One region of the Modestobacter sp. SYSU DS0511 genome, then DNA from elsewhere that is predicted to be linked to it. Evidence: riboswitches for the same ligand, from Rfam matches in the RefSeq annotation. Region 1 holds a riboswitch; each other region holds the start of a gene.
What was found. Region 1 has a riboswitch for cyclic di-AMP ahead of ACI783_RS00875 (LysM peptidoglycan-binding domain-containing protein). Riboswitches for the same ligand answer to the same signal wherever they lie in the genome.
Positions count from the first base shown of each region.

Region 2: it holds a riboswitch for cyclic di-AMP, as region 1 does, so the genes downstream of both, ACI783_RS13655 (aggregation-promoting factor C-terminal-like domain-containing protein) here and ACI783_RS00875 (LysM peptidoglycan-binding domain-containing protein) in region 1, are expected to answer to the same signal.
Region 3: it holds a riboswitch for cyclic di-AMP, as region 1 does, so the genes downstream of both, ACI783_RS16930 (C40 family peptidase) here and ACI783_RS00875 (LysM peptidoglycan-binding domain-containing protein) in region 1, are expected to answer to the same signal.
Region 4: it holds a riboswitch for cyclic di-AMP, as region 1 does, so the genes downstream of both, ACI783_RS08525 (NlpC/P60 family protein) here and ACI783_RS00875 (LysM peptidoglycan-binding domain-containing protein) in region 1, are expected to answer to the same signal.

Region 1 is NZ_JBJGZY010000001.1:190,693-195,683, forward strand. It holds gene ACI783_RS00865 (MFS transporter) at 1-331, shown strand, start outside; gene ACI783_RS00870 (ester cyclase) at 374-748, opposite strand; cyclic di-AMP (ydaO/yuaA leader) riboswitch at 1,434-1,590, shown strand; gene ACI783_RS00875 (LysM peptidoglycan-binding domain-containing protein) at 1,653-2,507, shown strand; gene ACI783_RS00880 (hypothetical protein) at 3,243-4,034, shown strand; gene ACI783_RS00885 (hypothetical protein) at 4,417-4,991, opposite strand, start outside.
Region 2 is NZ_JBJGZY010000026.1:6,924-11,914, reverse strand. It holds gene mftD (pre-mycofactocin synthase MftD) at 1-1,154, opposite strand, end outside; gene ACI783_RS13660 (YceI family protein) at 1,331-1,930, opposite strand; gene ACI783_RS13655 (aggregation-promoting factor C-terminal-like domain-containing protein) at 2,091-3,026, opposite strand; cyclic di-AMP (ydaO/yuaA leader) riboswitch at 3,042-3,190, opposite strand; gene ACI783_RS13650 (class I SAM-dependent methyltransferase) at 3,354-4,001, opposite strand; gene ACI783_RS13645 (universal stress protein) at 4,048-4,596, opposite strand; gene ACI783_RS13640 (cupin domain-containing protein) at 4,891-4,991, shown strand, end outside.
Region 3 is NZ_JBJGZY010000041.1:25,253-30,243, forward strand. It holds gene ACI783_RS16925 (DUF222 domain-containing protein) at 153-1,436, opposite strand; cyclic di-AMP (ydaO/yuaA leader) riboswitch at 1,858-2,002, shown strand; gene ACI783_RS16930 (C40 family peptidase) at 2,020-2,562, shown strand; gene ACI783_RS16935 (DUF2267 domain-containing protein) at 2,611-2,997, opposite strand; gene ACI783_RS16940 (FAD-binding oxidoreductase) at 3,069-3,509, opposite strand; gene ACI783_RS16945 (thiamine pyrophosphate-requiring protein) at 3,512-4,991, opposite strand, start outside.
Region 4 is NZ_JBJGZY010000013.1:16,369-21,359, forward strand. It holds gene ACI783_RS08510 (hypothetical protein) at 1-150, opposite strand; gene ACI783_RS08515 (phytoene desaturase family protein) at 242-1,792, opposite strand; gene ACI783_RS08520 (GNAT family N-acetyltransferase) at 1,789-2,247, opposite strand; cyclic di-AMP (ydaO/yuaA leader) riboswitch at 2,685-2,854, shown strand; gene ACI783_RS08525 (NlpC/P60 family protein) at 2,870-3,994, shown strand; gene ACI783_RS08530 (DUF3817 domain-containing protein) at 4,173-4,520, shown strand; gene ACI783_RS08535 (serine hydrolase domain-containing protein) at 4,530-4,991, shown strand, end outside.

The DNA of each region.
Region 1 (4,991 bases):
CTGCGCGCTGGCGATCGCGCCCAACGCCTACGTCGCAGTGGTCGTGCTCCTCGCCGTCGGCGCGTCGATGCTCGGCTTCCAGACCACCAACCAGTCGCAGCTCATCGCCCTGTCGGACATGGAGTACCACGGGCGGGTGCAGGGGCTGATCATGCTCAGCTTCAGCGCGTTCGGCATCGCCGCACTCCCGCTGGGCCTGCTCGCCGACCTCATCGGCCTGCGGTGGACGCTGATCGGGATGGGCGCCGGCGTGCTCGCCTTCGTCGCCCTGTACGCGGTCCTCAGCCGGCGCCGGATGGCCGGCGCGAACCGGCTGCGCGACCTGGGCTGAGCTCCCGGCGCGCCGGAGTCCCGGTCCGCGCCGGGCGCGGGGTCAGCGCCAGTCGACGCCGGGCAGGGTGGCGCTCCACGACTCGGCGATCTGGCCGTCGGCGACCCGGTGCACCACCAGCCAGGTGACCACCGACGTCTGCCCGGTGTCCAGGTTGAGGCCGGTGGTGGTGGCCCGCGTCCAGATCCGGTCCTCGGCGGTCACCTGGTCGTCGACGGTGGTCGCGGGGTCGTGCAGCAGTTGCCAGGACTCGCGCACCTCGCGCTTGAACTGGGCACGGGTCAGCGACCGGGTACCGGCCGAGGAGTGCCGCACGTAGGGCTCGGCGATGAGCTCGTCGATCACCGTCAGGTCGCGCCGGTTCCACAGCCCGTCCCAGTAGCGCTGGACGATCGACATCAGTGCCTGCTGGTCCACGGGGCGATGCTAGGGCCGCCGCGCGGCGGAAGGCGCAGTCGCTCCCGGCGGAGACGTCCCGCTCGTTCGGCCCGGACCTGATGTCCGCGGCCGCGGCGGGTAGTGCCCGGAGAGCGTCGACCTACTGGAGGGGAAACGGACATGGGCCTCATCTCCGGACTCATCAAGGCCAACCTGCTCAAGCGACTGCTGAGCCGCTTCACCGGCGGTCGGCGGGCCTGATCGCCGATCCGGCGACCGCGCCCCGCCGCCGAGCGGCCCGGACGGCCCCGGCCGACCTCCTTCCCGAGGAGGACGGCCGGGGCCGTTCCCGTCTCCCCGCCGGTGGCCGGGCACCTGGACCGACCGCCGCCGACGCCCGCCGAGGTCGCCGTGGCACGCGCGCCGAGTGACTGCGGTGGGTCACGACATACCGACGGAAAGTAGGTCGAGTCTGCAACCAAACCCGTGAGCGGCCAGCGCCGCGCCGGTGCCCACCGCTGGCGTGCGGGCAGGTCGCGAGCGGCGGAAAGCGCAGGCCAGGCGCGTCCGGCGGCCGCCGAGGAGGTACGTCGGCGGCCTTGCGGCCCTCCCCGTTCCAGAGCCCGGTGGAGGCGACCGGGGGACTGCCGTGGCCGATCGCCGTCTGCCTACCGTGCGCTCGTCCACCGAATGCGGAGGACCCCGGATGGCGGCCCGCCGAACCTGCCCACCGTCACCGGACCAGACGACACGACGGGCAGGCGCGGGGGACCCACCTCGCAGCACCGGGCCTCCGGGCCCTGGGGTGAAGCCGCATCCGCGGCCGGGCAGCTCTCGCCCGAACCCGACAGCTAACTCCGCAGGCGGTGAGAGGCGCACATCCATGGCACAGCGACACCCGGGACGGAACCTCCGTCCCACCCGGCGCCCGAGCATGGCGTCCGTGACCCGTCCCGCCCTGACGGTCGTGGCAGCAGTGGCCGTCCCCCTCGCGGTGGCCGCCCCGGCGCACGCCGCGGAGCACACGGTCGCTCCTGGCGACACCCTCAGCACCCTCGCCGCGGCCCACGGCACCACGTGGCAGACCATCTACGCGGACAACGCCGGCAGAGTCGGCGCCGACCCGAACCGCCTGCGCGTCGGTCAGGTGCTCACCATCGGCGGCACCGGTGCGGCACCCGCGGCTCCGGCCGTGACCCCGCAGAGCGCGTCGGGGGAGTACGTCGTCCGGGCGGGCGACACGCTCGGCAGGATCGCGGCCGCCCACGGAATCACCTGGCAGCAGGCGTACGCGCTCAACCGGGAGGTCATCGGCGCGGACCCGAACACCCTGCGGGTCGGTCAGCGACTCGCGTTCGGCGGCGCGGTGGCTGCCGCGGCGCCTCGTATCGCGGAGCGGCCGGCCAGTCGGAGTGCCGACCGTGCCGCCCCAGCCGCTCCCGCGGCTCCCGCGGCTCCGGCGGCGAGTGCGGGCGCGTACGACGTGTGGGCTCCGCACGTCCGCCCCGTCGTCCAGGAGGTCGCCGAGCGGTTCGGCGTCGGGACGGTCGTGACCCGGCCCGGCCACAGCCCGACGCAGGACCTCGCGGCCGACTTCATGGTCCACACGGACCAGGCCAAGGGAGACGCCGTCACCCAGTACGTCATCGACAACGCCGCCCGGTTCCGGGTCGAGTACGTGATCTGGCAGCAGCGGATCTACCAGGTCCGTACGGGCACGTGGCAGGGCATGGCGGACCGGGGGTCGCCCACCGCCAACCACATGGACCACCCGCACGTGTCGTTCCTGCCCGGCTGACACCCGCCGTGGTGGCCCGCTGAGGCCGGACCGTCGACGAGGCGCCCCTGCCCGGCTGTGACCGGGCAGGGGCGTTCGTCCGACCCGGCGCCCGGCTGACGGTCCCCGCGGTGGGACCGGCTGCGCGGGTGATGCGAGGACCCGGCCGGCGCTCTCCCGGGCTCGGCACCCGGTTGCGGCCCGCGCCGTAGCAGCCCCCGCAGAGCGCGTGCCCGCTCAGCACCCCGGGATGACCGCCGACGACGTCGCTCCGGCGCGCCGCGCCCGGAGGCCGCCCGGCGCGCGTGGACGCACCCGGCGGGTGGCCCTCGCGCACGATGGTCGAGACCCGCGGTCGCACCGTCCCGACGCCCGATGTGCGTCCCGGACGTCGGTGGGAGCGCATCGGCGAGGATGGCCCGATGCCGAGCACACGAGCAGGCGGCGGCCCTGCCGACGGGCCCACGGCGCCACTGCGCTTCTGGGACCGGCATCCGCGCCTGGTGCTGGGGCTGAAGACGGCCGTGGCGGCCGCGCTCGCGTGGGCGCTGGCCACCCCCTCCCGGAGCCGCTCGCCGACTACCCCTTCTACGCCCCCCTCGGAGCCGTGGTCACGTCCGCGGTGACGCTGGCCGGATCGGTCCGCGAGTCGGCGGAGGTGACGCTGGCGCTCGTCGTGGGCGGGGTGCTCGGGATGGTGCTGACCGAGCTCCCGATGCCCGACGTGGTCGCACTCTCCGTTGCGGTAGGGTCGGCATGCTGCTCGGGACGTGGCGGCGGCTGGGCAACGCCGGCAGCTGGGTCCCGACCACGGCCTTGTTCGCGCTGGTCTTCGGGGGGAACGACCCGACCGGGTACGTCCTCGCGCTCGTCGGTCTGGTGCTGCTGGGCGCCCTGGTGGGGCTGGGGGTGACCGTGGCCTTCCCGCCCGTCCCTCTCGGCCCGGCCCAGACGGAGATGCACCGGCTGCGGGAGACGCTGGCGGGGCAGCTCGCCGACCTCGCCGACGGGCTGCAGCGGGACCACCCGCCGAGCCGGCACGAGTGGCGCGACCGGATGCGTGCGGTCGACCCGGTCCTCGACCAGATGCGCTCGGCGGTCCAGCAGGCCGGCGAGGCCCGGCGCGGCAACCGACGGGTGAGGAGGTACCAGTCGGACGCCGACCGGCTCTACGCGCAGGCGCGTGCTCTGGAGGGCCTGGCCCTCCTGATCGAGGACCTGACCCAGCTGATCGCCGACACGGAGGTCGCCGAGAACGACCGGGTGGCGCTGGGCCCCTCCCTCCGCCGGCCGGCGGCTGCGGCTCTGGCCCAGCTGGGCGAGGTGCTGCGCAGCATGAGCGGTCCGAGCGCGGACCCAGAGGACACCCGGAAGGGCTACGAGGCCCTGCACCGGTTGGTCGACGAGCTCCGGGCGGCTCGGCGGGAGACCGAGGACGATCTCTTCACCGCCAGCAGCATCGTCGAGGGCATTCGGCGGTGCCTGGCCGCAGTGGTGCCGCAGGAGCTCGCCGAGGACGAGGACCGAGCCCACCCGGTGGAACGCTGAGCGGGCCGCCCGAGGCCTGGCTCGCGCAGCAGCTCAGCCGGTCACTGGACGTGGCGGCCCGGCGAGTTGGCCGGCTCGTCGTCCCGGCGCCGCTGGGTGCTGACGGACAGCCGCTCCGTCCTGGGCCGCGGGCATCTCGCTGGCGGCGTTCTCCCACTTCCAGCACGTGACGACGTCCCACGCTTCAGCGCCCACCGCACAGAACGACGCCGGGCCCTCCGCAGGTCGCGGAGCGCCCTGCGCCCGTCCCTGGCCGGAGCCTGACCGCCCTGACGCAGCTGAGTGGTGCCCAGCGCGCAGGCGTCGGTCTGCACCGGCTCGCACGCTCCCAGCGCACGACCCGGCAGCGCCGAGACGTCGTCGCGGAGCCTCCGCCATCCGATCAGGCGCGGCCGAGGACCCAGAAGTTCTCGCCGCGCTGGGACTCGAGCTCGCTCAGCAGCTCGCGGTGGATCTCCCGGACCCGGGCCGGCGTGATCGCCTCCGCCGGGTCCACCTCCTCGATCTGCAGGCTCGTCTTGTCCTCGTAGAGGTGCTCGCCGGCCAGGCGGGCCTGCTCGTCGTAGGGCCACAGGAAGACCTGCCGGCTGGAGACGTGGTAGAGCCCGTCATCGCTGGGGACGTCGTAGCCGACCGCCCGAAGCTCGGCGCCCTTGGCCAGCTGGTGGAAGGTGAGCTCGTCCGCCACCCCCCAGTCGGCGACGGCCACCAGGTCGTCGGAGTTCCACAACACGGACTCCCCGACGCTGCGGTAGAAGCCCAGGACGCCGTCCTTGCCCTCGATCACCGCCGGGGTGTCGCCCCAGGTGACCCGGTAGACGGGGTGGTCGGTCATCATGTCCGCCGCCACGATGCGCTCGAAGTCGCCGGCACCCTCCAGGTGCACGTGGCGCCAGTAGTTCAGCAGGATGGCCCGGTGCCGCGGATCGGTCGTCCGCTCGAGCAGCTGCGCCGTCG
Region 2 (4,991 bases), on a different contig from region 1:
GGCGGGACGACGACGTCGTCCCGGCACAGGTCGGCCACCGACTCCCGTCCCAGGCCGACCATCGCCGAGCCGAGGCCGTCGCGCAGCACGTCGAGCACGTTCTCCACGCCGGCCTGCCCGTTGGCTGCCAGGCCCCAGAGGTAGGCGCGCCCGATCATCACGGCCTTCGCTCCGAGGGCGAGGGCCTTGGCGACGTCGCCGCCGCGCCGGATGCCGCCGTCCAGCAGCACCTCGACCTGGTCGCCGACGGCCTCGGCGATCGCCGGCAGGGCGCGGACGGAGGCCGGGGTGCCGTCGAGGTTGTTGCCACCGTGGTTGGAGACGGAGATGGCGCTGACCCCGGCGTCGACGGCCCGCCGGGCGTCGTCGACGCGCATCACGCCCTTGAGCATGAACGGCCGGTCATCGCCCCACAGCTCCCGGAGCCAGGCGACGTCGTCCCAGGTCGGCATGGGCGACTGCATCCACATGCCGTAGGCCTCGAAGAAGGTGGGCGCCGGGTCGCCGGGGTTGGCGACCATGTTCGGCACGGTGAGGTCGGGCAGCTTCTTGGTCTTGGCGAAGTCCCACAGCCAGCTGGGCTTGAGGGCCACCTGGGGGGCGTACCGCCGCACCGCCTCGAGGTTGATGCGCTCGGGGATGAACGGGCTGCCCCAGTCGCGGCCGTAGGAGAACGACCAGTCCAGCGTGGCGATCAACCCGGCCGCCCCGGCCCGCCGGGCGCGCTCGACCTTGGCGGCCATCAGGTCGCGGTCGCCGACCCAGTAGAGCTGGAAGAAGGTCTGCGGGTTGGCGGCGATGACCTCCTCCATCGGCTTGCTGGCCATCGAGGAGAGCCCGATCGCGGTGCCGCGGGCGGCCGCGGCCCGCGCGACGGCGACCTCGCCGTCGGGGTGCACCGCCTGCACCCCGGTCGGGCTGATCAGCACCGGCAGCGCGATGTCCTGGCCCATGACGCGAGTGGCCGTCTGCCGGCCGTTGGCCAGCCCGGCGGTGTGCGGGGCGAAGCCCAGCTCGGCGAAGGCGGCCAGGTTGTCGTCGACGGTCAGCCCGCGCTCGGAGCCGGCGACCAGCGCCCCGTACACGCCCTTCGGCAACCGGCGCTTGGCCCGCCGCTGCGCCTCGGCCACCGTCTCGAACCACGCGTTCGCCATCTGCGCACTCCCCTGCTGCTCGGACCGGAGGACGCCGTCGTCCCCCGCTGCCCGCGGCCGCAGCCGCTGGCACTCAGTGCCACCGTAGCGGGGTGAAGTGGCCTGGGACACAACCCTTCCGCCTCCCGGACACCGGCCGCCGCGGCGCGCGACCCGGCGGGCGGGAACAGGGCGGGTCAGCCGGCCCGGATCGCCGAGACGTCGAACTCCACCTGGATCCGGTCGCTGACCAGGACACCACCGGTCTCCAGGACCGCGTTCCAGGTGAGCTCCCAGTCGCTGCGCTTGATCGCCAGCGCCCCCTCGAAGCCGACCCGCGTGTTGCCGAAGGGGTCCAGGGCCGAGCCGGTCAGGGTGAAGTCGATCTCGACGGTGCGGGTGACGTCCTTGATGGTCAGGTCGCCGGTGACCCGGTAGACCTCGTCGTCGACCTGGCGCACCGCGGTCGAGTCGAAGCGCATCTCCGGGAACCGCTCGACGTCCAGGAAGTCCGGCGAGCGCAGGTGCGCGTCGCGGTCGGGGGCGCCGGTGTCGATGCTGGCGGTGCGGATGCGCAACGACACGGTGCTGGCACCCGGGTCGGCGGTGTCGAGATGGGCGGTGCCGGCGAACTCGGTGAACGCGCCGCGCACCGTCGTCACCATCGCGTGCCGCGCCCGCACGCCGATGCGGGTGTGCGCGGCGTCGACGACGTAGTCGCCGGTCACGTCGGCCAACGCGGCCGTCGCGGCGTCGAAGTCCGAGGCCGCGGGCTCGGGTGCCCGGTGCTTGCCCACGGTTCAGCCCTCCTGGTCGGGGTGGTCCACCCGGTGATCCTGACCGATGGGGGTGACATTCGGGCAGGGCGGTGACGTGCTGGGCACGCGAGGAGGGGCCGCCCGGTGCGAGCGGCCCCTCCTCGTCGGTGCTGGTTCGTTCAGGAGCAGGTCGATCAGATCAGTACCAGCCGGCGGACTGCGACTGCGACCACGCGCCGCACGGCGAGCCGTACCGGTTGTTGATGTAGATCAGGCCCGCGTCGATCTGACGATAGCCGTCGGAGGTCTTGGCGATCCCGGTGCCCTTCCAGGTGGAGTCCAGGAACTGCGCGATCCCATAGGCGGTGCTGCGCGGGTTCTGCGCGTTGGGGTTCCAGCCGCTCTCCTTGCCCCACAGCTTCTCCAGGCAGGAGAACTGACCGGCGTCCCCGCTCAGCTGGGACAGCGCGTAGCTCTGGAAGGAGCCGGCCGGCGCGGCGGGGGCCGGGGCGGGGGCAGGCGCACCGCCACCGGAGGACCGGGAGCCGGACTGCGACCGCGGGGCTGCAGCCGCAGCCGCCTGCTCGGCCTGGCGCGCCTCCTCGGCCTGGCGCGCCGCTTCGGCCTGGCGCGCCTCCTCAGCCTTGCGCGCCTCTTCCGCGAGCCGCGCCTCCTCGGCCAGCCGCGCCTCCTCGGCCAGCCGGGCCTCCTCGGCCAGCCGCGCTTCCTCCGCGGCGACAGCGGCGGCCTGCGCCTGCTGGGCGGCGGCCTCGGCCTCCTGGCGCTGGCTGCGGTCGGCCGCGAGCGCCCCGAGCCGGTCGCCGACCTGCCCCTCGGCGACGACGGTGCTGGCGTGCTGGGCGGTGAGGCCCAGCTGGGTGGCGATGCTCACCGGCTCGGGCGCCGCCGTGGCCTGCGCGCCGGTCTGCCCGCTCACGACGACGTTCACCACGACCGCGCCGACCGCGGCGGCGGCCAGGTACATCGCCGGACGGCGCAGGCCGGCCGGGGGCGCCAGGCGGCGGGCACGGCGGGAGGTCTCCTCCCCGGCGACGGGGAGGACCGTGGTGGGCAGTTCTCCGTCGGCCGGCAGGTCGTGGCCGGCGTGGTCGTGCGGGGTGGCGCGTGGGGACATGAAGGAGGGGGCTCCGGGCTCTTCCGTGGCCGCCTACCGGGTTAGCTGACGGATTCGGGCGGGAAGGCGCCCTACCCGGCCGGGCACGTGCCCGGGCGGGATTCACCCCAGTGCTTCGGTGGGTCCCCGGATCGCTGCGGACAGCGACTCGGCGGCATCCGGCGCGGGCTCCCCGAGTGGGGACGTGACGTCCGGCCGGACCTGTCCACGGTAAGGCGCTTTACGACCTCGTGACAATGCTCCGCCGGCAGTTCGTCGGGATGCGCCACGGCGCCCCTGGTCAGCGCGGTGTGATCCGTCCCGCAGGCCGCACCGGTCGCACGCGGCTCAGGGCAGGCGCCAGACCGTCGTCCGGCGGACCTCCCCGCCGTCGGCGTCCGGGACGTCGTGGGTGGCGGCCGGCAGCAGCCCTTCCTGCGGCAGGTAGGCGCGGCCCGGGTCCCCGAGCAGGACGGTGGCGCCGCGCAGCCAGTGGGTGCCCAGGTACGGCAGCACCCGGGCGGTCATCTCCCGGTCGTAGCAGACGTCGCCGGCCAGCACGACGTCCACGTCCGGCCCGTCCTCGCCCAGCACGTCGCCCACCACCTCGATGCCGGTGACCCCGTTGAGCTCGGCGTTGAGCGCGACCGCGGCGTGCGAGTACGGGTCGACGTCGCTGGCGACGACCTGCGCCGCCCCGGCGAGCCGCGCAGCCACGGCGACCAGGCCGCTCCCGGCACCGAGGTCCAGCACCCGCTTGCCGGCGACGAGGTCCGGCGTGTCCAGGACGTACCGGGCCAGGGCCTGGCCGCCCGGCCAGGCCGCGGCCCAGAACGGCGGGTCCTGGCCGGCGCCGCCGGCCTCGGTCTCCATCGCCTCCCACAGGGCGACGACGTCGTCGGCGACGTGCAGCTGCACCTCGGGCACCAGGGTGGGCCGCTCGACCCGGGTGTGGGCCTGCAGGAAGGACGGCGGGACGCGATCGGGGGCGGGCACCCGGACAGTGGACACCCACGGGCCCGGCCGCGACCCGCCGGGGTGGTCAGTCCTCGCGGTCGCTCCGGACCACGGTGACGGGGCAGGGCGCGTGCCGGGTGACCTGGTCGCTGGTCGAGCCCAGCAGCAGGCCGGCGAAGCCACCGCGGCCGCGGGCACCCACCACCAGGAGATCGGCCTGCCGGGCGGCGGCGATGAGCGCCTTCACCGGTGCGGTGTGCGCGACGTGGCAGGTGACGCCCGTAGCGCGGTCCTGGCCGAGCGCCGCCACGACGTCGGCCTCCAGGTCGGCCTGAACCGCCTTCTCGTAGTCGCTCACCGGCGGGACGTACCCCGGCGACCAGCTGGCCGGCTGGGGCGCGGTGGCGATCCGCCAGGCACGGACGACGTGCAGCGGCCACCCGGCCCGCTCGGCCAGGCCGGCCGCCCACACGAGCGCCTCCTGGGCGCACCCGGAGCCGTCGTGGCCGACGACGACCCCGCCCCCGACCGCCCCGGTCGACGACTCCGCGGGCGCCGCGTCCCCAGCAGCGTTGCCCATCACCTCGTCGACCTCCGCCGCGAGCGCGTCCCGCGTGCCGTCCTGCTCGGTCACCGTGTCCTCCTGTCCGTGCCCTGCCGTCCCATGACCCTCACCGACGACCGGGCTGCTCGCGCCCAGCCTGGACCACCGGACCCCCGACCGCACAGGGCCGGAGGTCCCGGACCCGCCGACGCCGGCACCGGCCCCCCCCAGCCAGCCGTCGGCGTCCGGTTCGGCGGTGTCCGCCACGAGGGACGGCGCTCCGGCGGGGGCTTCGGATCGCGCCGACGGCGGACCTGCTCTTGACTCGTCATCGAGGCCGGCGCGCGCCGGCCAGTCGATCGAGGGAACGGAGGAACGGCGCCCATGGAGCACTTCACCATCGCCACCGTCGCCGAGCAGAGTGCCGACTTCCGCCGCGTGCTGTGGACCGGCGAACACACCCAGCTGGTGATCATGACGATCCC
Region 3 (4,991 bases), on a different contig from region 1:
ACTGTCAGGAAGCGCCCATTCAGACCTCGGGTACCTCGTGCGCCACTCTCTGCTCGATCGAGCGCCGAGCCCGGCCGCCACCGAGGCATGCCACTCCCACGGGAAGCAGCACGGCCGCGAGTGACCGCGGTCGGATGTCGGTGGCGAGCAGGTCAGGTGAGCAGTGGGCCGATGAGGATCTCGGTGCCGTCGGGCCGGAAGGTGCGCCACCGGCCGTCGGGTTGCCGCTCGACCCGGAAGCCGTGGTGGACCTTCGTGTGATGCCGTTCGCACAGCAGAGCGGAGTTGGTCAACGACGTCTCGCCGCCGTGCAGCCAGTGGATCAGGTGGTGCACATCGCACCACCAGGTCGGGGCACCGCAGCCGGTGAACACACACCCCTTGTCCCGCCGTTCCACCGCCTTGCGGAGTCCGGGGGTGACGACCCGGTGGTTCCGCCCCAGGTCCAGCGGGGTGCCGTCGGGGCCCATCACGATCCGGGAGATGCTCCCGTCGCAGGCCAGCCAGCGGGCACGGGCGGCGGAGATGCTGGCACCGAACCCGGTCTGCGCGGCGCCGGGGCCAGTGGCCGGATCGACTGCATCGTCCAGGTCCAGCTGCAGCACCACGTGCGGCTTCACCGTCCGCAGCGTCGGCAGGCCACCGGAGGCGAGCTGGTTGTCGCAGAGCTGCACGAACGCATCAGCCTGCTGCTGCGCGCGGGTGCGGGTGTCGCCCTTGGGCCGGTTGGCCTGCACGATCGACTCGATCGCCGCCTGCAGCTTCTCCCCACCCACCGCGTCCAGGTCGAACCGGCCGGTGACGCTGCCGTCAGCGTGCTTGGCCATCGACAGCCGCCGCCCCTCCGTGGGGTCAGGCTCGGGCCCGTCGGGGTCCAGCGCCTCGATGAACGCCCGCACCGCCACCCCGAGCGAGGCGTGCGGCGCCTCCCGAGCCACATCCGCCCACGCGGTGTCGAACGCGCCCAGGTCGATCCCCTGCTCCTGAGCACGCGCCCGCTCCGGTTCCCCCACCGCGCTCGCCACGACGTCGACCTGCGCGGCGGTGACCTCCCCGGCAGCGAACCCCGCAGCCAGCGCCGGCAGGTGCTCCAACACCCGGCCGGCCCGCACCACCCGCGACGCCTCGCCCGCCGACAACCACCGGTGCCCGATCAGCCACGACCGCATCGACGCCAACCCGTCGCGCTCGACGGCCTGCGCGAGCTCGGCATGCCGCACCGTGCGGGCCAGCTCCGCCGCCACCCGGTTCTGCAGCCGCACCAGCTCGCCCACCCTGTCCAGCAGCTCACCATCGCCGAACGCGTGCAGGTCCTCGGCCGCCAGCGCGTCCAACGCCGACTGCAACGGCGACCCGAACAGCCCCTCCAGGTCATCCGGGGACAGCTCCGCGACCACGTTCGGCGCAAGGGGGTCCAGCGTCATCGAGTCGCTCACGGACACCTCCCCGTCATTCGAACGTACGTTCGAATACTACTGCGATCGGCGCCTCACCACCACCCGAACCAGCAGGTCAAACGCCTGTCCACAGGTCAGACAACCCCCTTGACGGCAGCGGCCCGACCGCTCACGACCGAGCCATCTCCCAAGGGTCGGGCCGTTCGCCAGCTGGTTAGGTCGTGAACACGAAGCGTCGTCACGCGCCGTCCATTCATCAGTTCGCAACGTCCCGAGACACGCCGGGGACAGCTTCACGTTTGCCACGGTCACGACGGCGAGTCGCAGTCGGAGACCGTCCGGATCCGGCCGACGACGGCGGCTGCGGACCACCAGATCGCCACCTAGCGTCGTCGCGGCCGACCGGGTCCGACCGTCACCGCACCTGGTGACACCCGGACGGCACCGCCGAACCGGACGTCGGCCGCGCATGCTGCAGCCGTCGCCCGGACCGGGGACCCACCGCAGTTCTGGGGTGAAGCTCGGCCGCACGCACGTGTGGCCGTGCCGGGCGAGTTCCCCGCCCGAACCCGTCAGCTAACTCGGTAGGCGGTTGAGGAGAACAAGGAGAACTCGTCGTTCCATGACGGCCCTGCGCACCACCTCTGCTCGTCGTTCCACCCGCTCGGCGGCCAAGGGCGCGCTGATCGCGTTGCTCACCGGCGCCGGCGTGGTGCTCACCCCGCTCGCCGCCCAGGCCAACGCCGGGGGCGCCGCCCCGCCGGCCCCGGCCCCGGCTCCGATCGCCGCGCCGGTCGCGGCCGCGGCCGCACCGACCTCCGCCGCCCAGGTGGTCATCGACACCGCGATGGCCCAGCTCGGCAAGGCCTACGTGTGGGCCGGGGCCGGTCCGAACGTCTACGACTGCTCGGGCCTGACCCAGTTCGCCTTCCGGGCGGCCGGCGTCGACCTGCCGCACTCGTCGCGGATGCAGTCCACGATGGGCGTGCACGTCGACCGGGCGCACCTGCAGCCCGGTGACCTGGTCTTCTACTACTCCCCCGTCGGGCACGTGGGCATCTACCTGGGCGACGGGCTGATGGTCCACGCCCCCAGCGCCGGTGACGTGGTCCGCGTCGCCAGCATCGACATGTGGGGCTACAACACCGCGCGTCGGCTGGTCTGAGTTCCGCCCCTCCGGGTCGCCACGGCGACCCGGAGGGGCGGCAGGCCGTCAGTGGTGCGCGTTCTCGGTGTGCGTGAGGTCGCCGTAGTCGTCGGGGAGCTGGTCGAGCACGTGCAGGTACTCGGCGCCCACCGCCTCGCGGAGCCCGGCGGTGACCGCACGCGCGTGCTGCCGCGCCTGCTCCGGGGTGCAGCCCTGCCCCTCGAGTTCGGCGACACGGCCGTAGAACTCGGTCAGGCCGAAGCGCTCGACCGACCCGTCGGTGGGCATCGCCGAGGCGAGCTCGGGCGGCAGCTGGGCGGCCAGGTCCTTCGCCTCGGTCGACAACCGCTGCCCGAGCACGGTCAGGGTGGCCCGGACGGCCTGCTCGGCGTGCTCGTGATCGGGGATCCGGGCCGACTGCTGCACCGCGGACACGAACTCCTGCGTCTTCATCTCGTCCTCCCGTCTGTCGTTCCTGCTGGTCCGGAGCGCGCTCGTCGCGCGTCCGGTCTCGGGTCCGGCGGTCAGCCGACCCGGAGGTCGTCGAGCTCACCGGCGCGCAGGGTCAGCCCCAGGCCGGGCTCCACCACGCACCGGCGTCCGTCGATGTCGAGGGACTCCAGCCGGTGGCAGTACCGGCTCCAGTCCAGGACGACGGCGGCGTTCGTCGTCTGCCCGGACAGGCTGGTGCCGCCGCCCCGGGACAGCAACGGGACGCCGTGTTCCCGGCAGACCGCCGCGGCCTCGACGGCGGCGTCGACCGTGCGCGGTTCGACCACGCCCAGCGGCGGGACCCGGTAGTTGGACGCGTCGGTCGAGTAGGCAGCGCGGGTGCCGGCGTCGAACCGGACCTCGCCGTCGACGCGCCGGCGCAGGTCAGCGTCCAGCGCCGACACGTCGACCCGGGAGTCGTCCGCCCCGTCCCACGGCCGGACGGTCGGCGATGGGAGGTGTGCGGTCGACATGGTCAGCTCCGGTTGGGCAGGAACTCCTGCATCTTGTTCTTGGTGCCCTGCTTGACCACGCCCCAGGCGTCCTCGTCGCCCTTGAGCAGCGACTTCGCGGTGTCGGTCATCTGCTCGAGCGTCGCGTGCGGCGGGATCGGCGGAACGTCGGCGTCGACGTGCACGTCGAGCAGCGCCGGCCGGCCGGCAGCCAGCGCACAGTCCCAGGCCGGGCCGACCTGCTCCGGGTCGTCGACCGTGATCGCCTCGAAGCCCAGCCCGGCGGCGAAGTCGGCGTAGGAGACCTCGGGCAGCGTCTGCGAGTCGGCGAACTTCGGCGCCCCGCCCATCGCCCGCATCTCCCAGGTGACCTGGTTGAGGTCGTTGTTGTGCAGCACCGCGACCACCAGGCGCGGGTCGCGCCACTCCTGCCAGTAGTGGGCGATCGTGAGCAGCTCGGCCAGGCCGTTCATCTGCATGGCGCCGTCACCGGCGAAGGCGATGACCGGTCGGTCGGGGTGGCCGAACTTGGCGCCGATTCCGTACGGCACGCCCGGGCCCATGGTGGCCAGGGTGCCGGACAGTGAGCCGCGGTTGTCCGGGCCGAAGCGCAGGTGCCGGGCGTACCAGTTGGCGGCGGAGCCGGAGTCGGCGGTGATGATGGCGTTGCCGGGCAGCCGGCCGTTCAGCTCGGAGAACAGCCGCATCGGGTTGACCGGATCGGCGTCGGTGTTCGCCCGCTTCTCCATGATCTCCCACCAGCGGCGGATGCCGTCCTCGATGCCCTCGCGCCAGGACCGGTCCTGCTTGCGCTCCAGCAGCGGGATGAGCGCGCGCAGCGTGGTGGCCGCATCGCCGACGAGGTTGAGCTCGTACGGGTACCGCATCCCGATGAACTTGGCGTCGTGGTCGATCTGCACGCCGCGGGCCTGGTCGTACTCCGGAAAGAACTCGCTGTAGGGCAGGTTCGAGCCCACCGTCAGCAGCGTGTCGCAGTCCTTCATCATCTCCCAGGTCGGGCGGGTGCCCAGCAGCCCGATCGAGCCGGTGACGAAGGGCAGGTCATCGGGGAGCACGTCCTTGCCCAGCAGCGCCTTGGCGACGCCGGCGCCGAGCAGGTCGGCGACCTCGACGACCTCGGCCCGGGCGCCACGGGCACCCTGACCGACCAGCATGGCGACCTTGCTGCCGGAGTTCAGCAGGTCGGCCGCCGCCCGCAGCGAGGCGTCGTCCGGCACCACCGTCGGGGACGAGGTGCGCCCACGGCTCGAGGGCACCATCTTGTGCTCGTGCGTCGGCGGGCTGTACTCCAGCTCCTGCACGTCGGCCGGGATGATCACCGCGGTCGGGGCGTGCTCGGCCAGCGCGGTGCGGATCGCGCGGTCGATGACGTTGGGCAGCTGCTCCGGGACGTTCACCTCGTGCACGTAGTGGTGCGCGACGTCCTTGAACAGCGACAGGAGGTCGACCTCCTGCTGGTACGAACCACCCATGGCGCTGCGG
Region 4 (4,991 bases), on a different contig from region 1:
TCAGTCGGCGAGACCGCCCACCAGCAGCATGTAGCCGAAGATCACCACGAGGATCAGCACGACGACGCCGGCCAGGATGGCCCGGCTCCGGTTCTGTGCCTTCTTCGGCGGCTGACCCTGGTCGTCCGGGCGGTTCGTCGGGGTGCTCATGGCGTCTCCAGTCGTCGTCGGGACCGGCCGGTCCCGGGCTCTGCTGCCTTCCTTCCCCGGCAGCGGCTGCTCACGCACGGATCCGGGACGGTCACCGCCCGAGCAGGTGCTGGGCCGCGGCGAAGCCGCCCAGCCCGCTGACCGCACCGCCGCGCACGGTGCCCCCGGACGACGCCGCGACCACCCGCGGGTGCGCCGTCGCCACGCCCCAGGTGCCGGCCTGCTCCGGGTCGGTGGCCACCGGCCAGGAGAGGTCGCCGTGGAAGATGTGCCCGCCCGGCATCGCCAGCGCGGCCTCGACGTCCAGGGGTGAGGCCGCCTGCAGGCACGGCCGGCCCTCGGCGTCGGTGGCCAGGCAGTCGGCCAGCGGTTCGGTGAGGTGGTCGTCGAGCTGCGCGACCACCCGGCGCACCGCCTCCTCGCGGGTGCCCACCGGGTCGGTCGCGTAGAGCTCGGCCGGGGTGTGCAGCCCGAAGAGGGTCAGCGTGTGCAGCCCGGTCGCCCCGGTGATCGACGGGTCGGTCAGCGAGTGGCAGTACACCTCGAACGGGACGACGTCGGGCAGCCGCCCGGCGGCGGCCTGGGCGTAGGCGGCGTCGATGGCCGACGCGGACTCGTCGACGTGCACGGTCCCGCTGAACACCCGGTGCGGGTCGTCCCCGGAGCGCAGCCCGGGCAGCCGCCGCAGCACCATGTTGACCTTGAGCTGCGAGCCCGAGGGCCGTGGCGTGGCCGGCGCGCCGAGCAGCTCGTCGAGCACGGCCGGCGCGGCGCCGCCCACCACGTGCCCGGCGTCGGCCGCGTGCGCCGTCCCCTCGTCGTCGGTCCAGTGCACCGTGACCCCGTCGGCGCGGGCCTCGATCGCGGTGGCGGTGGCCCGGGTGACCAGCCGGGCGCCCGCCGCGCGGGCGGCGGTGGCGATCGCGCCGCTGACCGCGCCCATGCCGCCCACCGGCACCCGCCAGCGGCCGGTGCCGTTGCCGACCAGGTGGTAGAGGAAGCAGCGCCCGGCCAGCCCGTCGGCCGCGTGCACGTCGGCGAAGGTGCCGATCAGGCCGTCGGTGAGGACGATGCCGCGCACGTCGTCGTCGGACAGGTGGTCGGCGACGACGTCGGCCAGCGGACGCTCGCGCAGGTCGCGCCAGATGCCCGGGTCGCGCAGCCGGCCGGCGAGCTCCGCCTCGCTGGGCAGCGGCTCGGTGAACGTGGGCGCCAGGTCCTCGGCCAGGGTGGCCAGCCGGCCGTAGAACCGCTGCCAGCCGGCCAGCTCGGCGTCCCCGCCGGTGAGCGCGCGGAAGGACGCCGCCGTCGCCGGCCCCTCGTCCCGCTCGACCAGCAGGCTCCGGTGCCGGCCGTGGCGGCGCAGCGGCGTCCAGGACGCGACCGCGCGGTCCCGCAGGTCCAGCGGCAGGCCCAGGTCGGTGACGATCCGGTCGGGCAGCAGGCTGACCAGGTAGGAGTACGCCGAGAGCCGGACGTCGACGCCGGGGAACACGTGCTGGCTGATGGCGGCGCCGCCGAGCACGTCCCGCTGCTCGAGCACGAGCACCGACCACCCGGCGCGCGCCAGGTAGGCGGCGGCGACCAGCCCGTTGTGCCCACCCCCGACGACGACCGCGTCGTAGCGGGCCGCGGTGCTCACGCCAGCTCCCGGGCGAGGAAGACCGCGTGCGGGTCGTCGGCGCCGACGTAGTGCCCGAACGCCTCGACCGGCCGGTAGCCCGTCGACCGGTACAGCGCGATCGCCTCCGGCTGCCGGACGCCGGTCTCCAGCCGCACCGTCGTCCACCCGCGGGTCACCGCCTCGGTCTCCAGCCCGGCGAGCAGCAGCCTGGACACCCCTCGCCCACGGGCGCCGGGGACGACGTACATCCGCTTGATCTCCGCCTCGTCCGGCCCCAGCGGGCGCAGCGCGCCGCAGCCGATCGGGGTGCCGTCGTCGTCGCGGGCGAGCAGCACCACCGCGACGTCGGCGGCGGACGGGGGCACCCCGGGTTCGCCGGCGCCGTCGTAGCGGGCGCGCAGCTCGACCTGCTGGGCGGCGGTCAGCGCGACGACGTCCGGGTCGTCCCAGGGGGCGGTGGCGAGGGTCGGCACCCGGTCATCCTGGCGCGCCGTGCTCCGGCTCCCTCTACCAGGTCCCCGGGCCAGGGCCGGCGACCGCCACGCCGGGGGAGTACCCAGCCCCTGATGCGGTGGCGGCGCGGGGTGTGGAGCCGCTGGCGGAGCGTGACGGGAAGGGGTCGGCAAGGTGCTGAGGGGCGCGGTTCGAGACCGGCGACCGCGCCGTCCGGTGCGGGATGCAGGCGCCCAGTTCAGGTCGCGTGTCGGCGTCCCGGGCGCGGGTGAGGTGGGGGGCCGTGGGCGGCGGTGACCCACAGGCCCGGCGCGCCAGTCACGCTCGGTGAGCGTGTCGCAGCACACCCACGGAGTTTCTCAACAAAATCGCAAAGGACCTTTGTCACGAGCCCATAACGCCCTTACGGTGGGCGACGGTCCGGACGGGCACCTCAGCCACCTCTCGGTGGCGACCGACCAGACCGCCGCCGAACTCCGCGGCCCGTGCACTCCGGCGGGCCAGGGGACCGGGGACCCACCGCAGCACTGGGGTGAAGCACTGAGCGGCCCGATCGGACCGCACGTGCCGGGTGTCTTCCCATCCGAACCCGTCAGCTAACTCGGTAGGCGGCACGTTGGAAGAAAGGACCACCCGCCGAACATGGCGAGTTCGCTCAACCCTGCCCGCCGCGGGTCCACTTCCCGCCGGGCCGTCGTCACCTTCTTCGCCGCCGGGGCGCTCGTCGCCACCACCCTGCTGGCTCCCGCGCCCGCCGCGGCCGAGCCCACCACCTCCGCCGAGGCGGCCACGCTGGTCGCCGAGCGCGCGCACGACCTCGAGGTCGTCACCGAGCAGTTCAACCACGCCCGCGTCGAGCTCGAGGCCACGCAGGCCGAGGTCGACGCCGCCGCCGCCCAGGTCGAGGCCGCCGAGGCCGCCCTGGCCGGCGCCCGTGACCGGGTCCGGGAGGTCGCCCGCAGCGCCTACACCGGCGACCAGCTGAGCACCCTGCAGGCGATGCTCACCAGCGAGTCCGCCGACGAGCTGATGGACCGCGTCGGCACGCTGGGCTCCATCGCCGACCACAACAACGGGATCCTGGGCGAGGCCGTCGCGGCCGACGAGCAGGCCACCGAGGCCCAGGCCGCGGCCGAGGCCGCCGCCACCGAGGCACAGGCCCAGCTGGACCGGGTCGAGCAGCAGCGCACCGACCTGAACAAGCAGATCGCCGAGTACCAGGCGATGTACGAGCGGCTCTCCGCCGCGGAGCAGGCCGCCTCCCGGGCCGAGGCCGAGCGGCGGCACGCCGCTGAGGCCGCCGCGGCCGAGCAGGCATCGGGCTCCGGCTCCGGGTCGGGTGGGGGCGGCAACGCCGCCCGCGCCGCAGCCCCGGCCGCCCAGGCCCCGTCCGCCCCGGTCGTCGCCTCCAGCGGTGCCGCGGCGACCGCGGTCAGCACCGCCATGGCCCAGCAGGGCAAGCCCTACGTCTGGGCCGCCGCCGGCCCGGGGTCGTTCGACTGCTCCGGTCTGGTGCAGTACGCCTACGCCGCCGCCGGCATCTCCCTGCCGCACTCCAGCCGGGCCCAGGCGAGCATGGGTCGTGCGGTCTCCCGCGGAGAGCTGCAGCCGGGCGACCTCATCGCCTTCCGCAGCCCGGTCAGCCACATCGGCATCTACATCGGCAACGGCCAGATGGTGCACGCGCCGACCTCCGGCGACGTCGTCAAGGTCGCCAGCATCGACGCGGTCAGCCCGATCACCGCGATGCGCCGCATCGCCGGCTGACGCCAGCGCTCCAGCACGAACACCGGTGCCCCGGTCGCCTCTCGGCGGCCGGGGCACCGGCGTCTCCGCGTCGTGCAATGGCCCCTCCCGGGTCCCGCCCTGAGCTCGCGAAGGGTGGGGAGGAGGGTCTTCATCACATCCGGGAGACTGCGGCACCGGTGGTTCGTTGTCCCCGGTCGTGGCTGCCCGACTGCTCGCCCCCGCCCCCGTCGCCCGCACGTTCCGCGTCGTCGCCGTCGCCGAGGCGGTGTCCTGGGTGCTGCTCCTCGCCGGGATGTTCGTCAAGTACGTGCCGAAGACCTCCGAGGTCGGCGTCCAGGTGTTCGGCCCGGTGCACGGTGCGGTCTTCATCGCCTACGTCGCGGTGACGCTCGTCGCCTGGCGGGTGCTCGGCTGGTCCCTCGGCACCACCGTCCTCGCGCTGGCCGCCTCGGTGCCGCCGCTGGTGACCCTCTGGTTCGAGCACTGGGCCCGCCGCACCGGCCGGCTGCCGGTGGGGGAGACCGCAGCCGTCCGGGCTGGCTAGCCTCCCGGCATGGCCGAGCCAGTGCTGCCCTCCACCGCCCGCACCCTGCTGGCCCGCACCGCCCGCGTGCAGCGCGACGGACGGGCCCCCAGCCTGGTCGCCGGCGTCGTCCGGGGCGGCGGGCTCGCCTGGTCGGCCGGGCGGGGGGACGTCGCCGACCCGCACACCGACGTCCAGTACCGGCTCGGCTCGATCAGCAAGACGGTCACCGCCCTGGTGGTGATGCGGCTGCGCGACGAGGGCGTCCTGGGCCTTGACGACCTGCTGGACGAGCACCTGCCGGGCACCCCGCTGGGTGACCGCACGGTCGGTCAGCTCCTCTCCCACCTGGCCGGGGCGGGGTCGGAGAGCCCGGGCGGCTGGTGGGAGCGCGTACCCGGCGGATCGCTGGCCGAGTTGCCGCTCAGCGACGACGACGTGGTGCTCGGCGCCGCCCGGCGGTTCCACTACTCCAACCTCGGCTTCGGCCTG